One region of the Streptomyces sp. NPDC048560 genome, then DNA from elsewhere that is predicted to be linked to it. Evidence: predicted binding sites of a transcription regulator. Region 1 holds the regulator's gene; the other holds the start of a gene.

The links. Region 1 encodes HrcA, which represses chaperone genes, less so after heat shock. Its sites were predicted from a motif close to TTNGCACTCNGNNNNNCNGAGTGCNAA; they were not measured.
Region 2: a site for HrcA is predicted at 1,591-1,617, ahead of groL (chaperonin GroEL). Genes of this name have one in related genera too.

The regions. Positions count from the first base shown of each region.
Region 1 covers NZ_JBEZIJ010000005.1:339,105-342,514, reverse strand. Annotated here, with positions in the region: gene AB0C82_RS16585 (DUF3097 domain-containing protein) at 1-476, opposite strand, end outside; gene AB0C82_RS16580 (MBL fold metallo-hydrolase) at 502-1,224, opposite strand; gene hrcA (heat-inducible transcriptional repressor HrcA) at 1,389-2,405, shown strand; gene dnaJ (molecular chaperone DnaJ) at 2,406-3,410, shown strand, end outside.
Region 2 covers NZ_JBEZIJ010000001.1:1,322,629-1,326,038, reverse strand. Annotated here, with positions in the region: gene thrC (threonine synthase) at 1-449, shown strand, start outside; gene AB0C82_RS05995 (MoaD/ThiS family protein) at 479-754, shown strand; gene AB0C82_RS05990 (cold-shock protein) at 1,191-1,397, shown strand; gene groL (chaperonin GroEL) at 1,779-3,401, shown strand.

The DNA of each region.
Region 1 (3,410 bases):
CCCGGGGAGAAGCCGCGGACGATCGCGGGGAGGTCGTCGATGCCCTCCAGGTACTCGACGACCACGCCCTCGATCCGCAGGTCGTCGCCCCAGACCCGCTCCACCAGTTCCGCGTCGTGGCGGCCCTCCACATAGATCCGGCCCGCCCGCGCCACGCGTGCGCGCGCCCCCGGGACCGCAAGCGAGCCGGAGGCCGTACGGGCGGGGCGGGCGGGGGCCGTGGAGGTGGGGCGTACCAGAGTGACCACCCGGCCCTCCAGCAGGAAGCCACGGGGCTCCATCGGGAACACCCGGTGCTTGCCGAAGCGGTCCTCCAGGGTCACCGTCGGGCCCTGGGCCGTCTTCTCGCAGCGGATCACCGCCCCGCAGAAGCCGGTGGCGGCCTCCTCGACGACCAGATCGGGCTCGGCGGGGACCTCGGGGGCCGGTACGGACTTCTTCCACGGCGGGGTCAGGTCCGGCTGGTAGCTGCGCATCGGACGACGATACGGCGGCGGGCGGTCACGACACGCCGAACCGAGCGGCCAGTTGATCACGCTGCATCCGTACGAAAGCGGCGTTCACCACCGCCCCGTGCCCCGGTACGTACACCGCGTCCTCGCCGCCCAGGGCCAGCAGCCGGTCCAGGGCCGCCGGCCAGCGGGAGGGGACCGCGTCGCTGCCCGCCTGCGGCTCACCGGACTGCTCGACCAGGTCGCCGCAGAACACCACGGCGGGCGAACCAGGCACCAGTACGGCCAGGTCGTAGCCGCTGTGCCCCGGCCCCACATCGGCCAGGAGCACCTGGAGCCCGCCGCCCAGATCGAGCGTCCACTCCCCGCACACCTCGTGGTGCGGGGCGACCAGCACGTCCACCGCTTCCGCCGCGTCGCGCTCCGGCACCCCGTGGTGCACCGCCGAGCTGCGCAGCTCGTCCGCCCCGTTCCGGAGCAGATCGGCGACGCCGACCGCCCCGAACACCTCGGCGCCGGCGAACACGGCGGTGCCCAGGACATGATCGAAATGGGGGTGGCTCAGTGCGATATGCGTCACCCTCCGCCCGAGCAGCCGCTGCGCCTGGGAGCGCAGCTCCGCACCCTCGCGCAGTGAGGAACCCGTGTCGAAGAGCAGGACACGGTCCGCTCCCGCCACCAGCGCGGCCGTCGCGTCCCAGACGGGAAGGCGCCGCCGTCCCACACCGTTGCCCAACCGCTCCCAGCCCAGCTCTTCCCAAGAGACGTCCATACAACGACGCTATCCGCAACGACCTGCGCAGTCTCGCGACGGCGTGGCCGGTCGCCCTTGCCCGGGGGGCACCCCGCCCCCGTACACTGACCGGGGGGATTGCTGGCACTCGAACGCACAGAGTGCCAGGCCGTAACGGAGAACCACAGCTGGAGGTGTGCGCGATGCTCAGCGAACGCAGACTCGAAGTGCTGCGCGCCATCGTCCAGGACTACGTCGGAACCGAGGAGCCCGTCGGCTCCAAGGCACTGACCGAGCGGCACAAGCTCGGGGTCTCCCCGGCCACGATCCGCAACGACATGGCGGTGCTGGAGGACGAGGGCTTCATCGCCCAGCCCCACACCAGCGCGGGGCGCATTCCCACGGACAAGGGCTACCGGCTCTTTGTCGACCGGCTCGCGGGCGTCAAGCCCCTGTCGTCGCCGGAGCGCAGGGCCATTCAGAACTTCCTCGACGGCGCGGTCGACCTCGACGACGTCGTGGGCCGGACGGTGCGGCTGCTCGCGCAGCTGACCCGGCAGGTCGCCGTCGTGCAGTACCCCTCGCTGACCCGTTCGACGGTGCGGCACGTGGAACTGCTCCTGCTCGCGCCCGCCCGGCTGATGCTCGTACTGATCACGGATACCGGCCGGGTCGAACAGCGTATGATCGACTGCCCTGTGCCCTTCGGGGAGACATCGCTGGCGGACCTCCGGGCGCGGCTCAACAGCCGCGTCGTGGGACGCCGTTTCGCGGATGTCCCCCAGCTGGTGCAGGACTTGCCGGAGTCCTTCGAGGGCGAGGACAGAGGAACCGTTTCCACGGTCCTCTCGATCCTTCTCGAAACTCTGGTGGAGGAGACGGAGGAGCGGCTGATGATCGGCGGCACCTCCAACCTCACCCGCTTCGGGCACGACTTCCCTGTGATGATCCGGCCGGTGCTGGAGGCGTTGGAGGAGCAGGTCGTGCTGCTGAAGCTGCTCGGCGAGGCCAAGGACTCGGGCATGACCGTACGTATCGGTCACGAGAACGCCCACGAGGGCCTCAACTCCACGTCCGTGGTCGCGGTCGGCTACGGTTCGGGCGACGAGGCAGTCGCCAAACTCGGCGTGGTCGGACCGACCCGCATGGACTACCCCGGAACGATGGGAGCGGTACGCGCAGTGGCACGTTACGTCGGACAGATCCTGGCGGAGTCGTAAGTGGCCACGGACTACTACGCCGTACTCGGCGTGCGCCGCGACGCATCTCAGGACGAGATCAAGAAGGCATTCCGCAGGCTCGCCCGCGAGCTGCACCCGGATGTCAACCCGGATCCGAAGACCCAGGAGCGGTTCAAGGAGATCAACGCCGCTTACGAGGTGTTGTCGGACGCCCAGAAGAAGCAGGTCTACGACCTCGGCGGCGACCCGCTGTCCGCCTCGGGCGGCGGTGGCGCGGGCGGGTTCGGACAGGGCGGCTTCGGCAACTTCTCCGACATCATGGACGCGTTCTTCGGTACGGCGTCCCAGCGCGGGCCCCGTTCGCGGACCAGGCGCGGCCAGGACGCCATGATCCGGCTGGAGATCGACCTCTCCGAGGCCGCCTTCGGCACGACCAAGGACATCCAGGTCGACACGGCGGTCGTCTGTACGACCTGCAGTGGTGAGGGCGCCGCACCCGGCACCTCCGCGCAGACCTGCGACATGTGCCGCGGCCGTGGCGAGGTCTCGCAGGTCACCCGGTCCTTCCTCGGCCAGGTCATGACCTCACGGCCCTGCCCGCAGTGCCAGGGCTTCGGTACGGTCGTGCCGACGCCCTGCCCGGAGTGCGCCGGAGACGGCCGTATCCGTTCGCGGCGCACCCTCACGGTGAAGATCCCGGCAGGTGTCGACAACGGCACCCGCATCCAGCTCGCGGGCGAGGGCGAGGTCGGCCCCGGCGGCGGCCCGGCCGGCGACCTCTACGTCGAGATCCACGAACTGGCGCACTCGGTGTTCCAGCGGCGCGGTGACGACCTGCACTGCACGGTCACCATCCCCATGACGGCGGCGGCCCTCGGCACCCAGGTGCCGCTGGAGACGCTGGACGGCATGGAGGAGATCGACATCAGGCCGGGCACGCAGTCCGGTCAGTCGGTTCCGCTGCACGGCCGCGGCATCACGCATCTGCGGGGCGGCGGGCGAGGCGACCTGATCGTGCACGTCGAGGTCATGACCCCGTCGAAG
Region 2 (3,410 bases), on a different contig from region 1:
CGTACAAGATCTTCGGCGCCCAGGCCGAGGGCTGCTCCCCGGTGTCGGTGGCCTTCAAGGCCGGTCACGACGTGGTGCGCCCGCAGAAGCCGAACACGATCGCCAAGTCCCTGGCGATCGGGAACCCGGCCGACGGCCCGTACGTCCTGGACATCGCCCGCCGCACGGGTGGGGCCGTGGAGGACGTGAACGACGAGCAGATCGTCGACGCGATCAAGCTGCTCGCGCAGACGGAGGGCATCTTCGCGGAGACCGCGGGCGGAGTCACGGTCGGCGTGACGAAGAAGCTGATCGAGGCGGGTCTGCTCGACCCGACGCTGACCACCGTCGTCCTGAACACGGGTGACGGCCTCAAGACGCTCGACGCGGTGGCCGAGACCTCGCAGGCGACCGCGACGATCCGGCCGAGCCTGGACGCGTTCCGCGCCGCCGGCCTCGCCACCAGCTGATCACCCGAGACCGAAGGAAGGCACCCACCATGAGCGTCAAGGTCCGCATCCCCACCATCCTCCGCACCTACACGGGCGGCCAGGCCGAGGTCCAGGCCGAGGGCACGGTCCTCTCCGAGGTGATCGACTCCCTGGAGAAGAACCACCCGGGCATCGCCGCCCGCGTCCTGGACGACCAGGGCAAGCTGCGACGCTTCGTGAACGTGTACGTCAACGACGACGACGTGCGCTTCGAGGGCGGCCTGGACGCGGCCACCCCGGACGGTGCCGGCGTCTCGATCATCCCGGCCGTCGCCGGAGGCTGAGCGCGGGCCGGCGCGCCCTTGCGCCGGCTTCCCGGAGTTATCCCTGTTGCCCCCTCCGCGAGAGAAGCGGAGGGGGCAATTCTGCATGGTTAGACGCGGTAGAGTTGGGAAGTCCCCTCCGCTGCCTGTGCCGCCCGCATATGAGAATGCGCCCGGTCACGATGAGAAGCAGCCAAAGTACGTGCACCCCTTATGGCATAAGTGGCCTTTGTCGGGCCCGACTTGCCCAGGAATCTCATAAATTCCCCATAAAGGGGCGATCGGCCATGCCCAGAATTCTCGTCCGATTGACCTGTTGCAGAGGGCAGTTGGGCAGATACATTCGGCCGCGGTCGACGCGTTCCGGCGCACACACCCTCTCCTGTCGGAGGGTGAGTTCTGACCCGGGCCCGCGAAGTGCGGTCCTGTGCAAGGGCCAGTAATAGGGGAGTTAGGCATGGCTCAGGGCACCGTCAAGTGGTTCAACGCGGAGAAGGGGTACGGCTTCATCGCGGTCGACGGTGGTGCGGATGTTTTCGTCCACTACAGCGCGATCCAGATGGACGGGTACCGCACCCTCGAAGAGGGTCAGCGAGTTGAATTCGAGATCTCGCAGGGCCAGAAGGGGCCGCAGGCGGACATGGTCAAGCTCGCCGTCGGCTGAGTTCGGCGCAGTCGGCCAACGACACTACTCACGCGCGTAGGGCCCGTACCCCCAGGGGTGCGGGCCCTCCGTGCGTCCCGGGGCGCACGGGGACCCCTCGTACGTCCATGGGCTCCGGCTCCGTCCAGGGGTTCGGACGCCCTTCGTGTGTCCCCATGCGGCCCCCTTCTTTGTCCACATCCCGAGGGGGACGCTTGCACTCGCAGGGGTCGAGTGCTAATCATTGGCGTTAGCACTCTCCAGGTGAGAGTGACAGAAACTTGGACCGGGCCGGTGAGGCCCGCAGGTTGTGCGGGGCAAGGAACCGCACAGCCGCTGGCCGTCCGTCGCGGGCGCCTCTCGGTCCGGAGAATCCACCCCTGTCCGGGAGGACCACTTCACATGGCCAAGATCATCGCGTTCGACGAGGAGGCACGGCGCGGTCTCGAGCGCGGGATGAACCAGCTCGCCGACGCCGTCAAGGTCACCCTCGGCCCCAAGGGCCGTAACGTCGTCCTCGAGAAGAAGTGGGGCGCGCCCACGATCACCAACGATGGTGTTTCCATCGCCAAGGAGATCGAGCTCGAGGACCCGTACGAGAAGATCGGTGCGGAGCTGGTCAAGGAGGTCGCCAAGAAGACGGACGACGTCGCCGGCGACGGTACGACCACCGCCACCGTTCTCGCCCAGGCTCTCGTCCGCGAGGGTCTGCGCAACGTCGCCGCGGGTGCCAACCCGATGGCTCTGAAGCGTGGCATCGAGAAGGCCGTCGAGGCCGTCTCCGCCGCTCTTCTGGAGCAGGCGAAGGACGTGGAGACCAAGGAGCAGATCGCTTCGACCGCCTCCATCTCCGCTGCTGACACCGAGATCGGCGCCAAGATCGCCGAGGCTATGGACAAGGTCGGCAAGGAAGGCGTCATCACCGTCGAGGAGTCCCAGACCTTCGGTCTGGAGCTGGAACTCACCGAGGGTATGCGCTTCGACAAGGGCTACATCTCGGCGTACTTCGCGACCGACATGGAGCGTATGGAGACGTCGTTCGACGACCCGTACATCCTCATCGTCAACTCCAAGATCAGCAACGTGAAGGACCTCCTTCCGCTGCTCGAGAAGGTCATGCAGTCGGGTAAGCCGCTGCTGATCATCGCGGAGGACGTCGAGGGCGAGGCCCTGTCGACCCTGGTCGTCAACAAGATCCGTGGCACCTTCAAGTCCGTCGCCGTCAAGGCTCCGGGCTTCGGTGACCGCCGCAAGGCCATGCTCGGCGACATCGCCATCCTCACCGGTGGCACCGTCATCTCCGAGGAGGTCGGTCTCAAGCTGGAGAACGCCGGCCTGGACCTGCTCGGCAGCGCCCGCAAGGTCGTCATCACCAAGGACGAGACCACGATCGTCGACGGTGCGGGCGAGAGCGACCAGGTTCAGGGTCGCGTCAAGCAGATCCGTGCCGAGATCGAGAACTCCGACTCGGACTACGACCGCGAGAAGCTCCAGGAGCGCCTCGCGAAGCTGGCCGGCGGCGTGGCCGTCATCAAGGCCGGCGCCGCGACCGAGGTCGAGCTCAAGGAGCGCAAGCACCGCATCGAGGACGCGGTGCGCAACGCCAAGGCCGCTGTCGAGGAGGGCATCGTCGCCGGTGGTGGCGTGGCTCTGCTCCAGGCCACGGCCGTCTTCGAGAAGCTCGACCTGACCGGTGACGAGGCCACGGGCGCCAACGCCGTGAAGCTCGCGCTGGAGGCCCCGCTCAAGCAGATCGCCGTCAACGGTGGTCTTGAGGGTGGAGTCGTCGTCGAGAAGGTGCGCAACCTGCCGATCGGTCACGGCCTCAACGCCGCGACGGGTGAGTACGTCGACATGATCGCCGAGGGCATCATCGACCCGGCGAAGGTCACGCGCTCCGCTCTGCAGAACGCCGCGTCCATCGCCGCGCTCTTCCTCACCACCGAGGCTGTCATCGCCGACAAGCCCGAGAAGGCCGGCGCTGCTGCCCCGGGCGGTATGCCGGGCGGCGACATGGACTTCTGATCCCTCCCG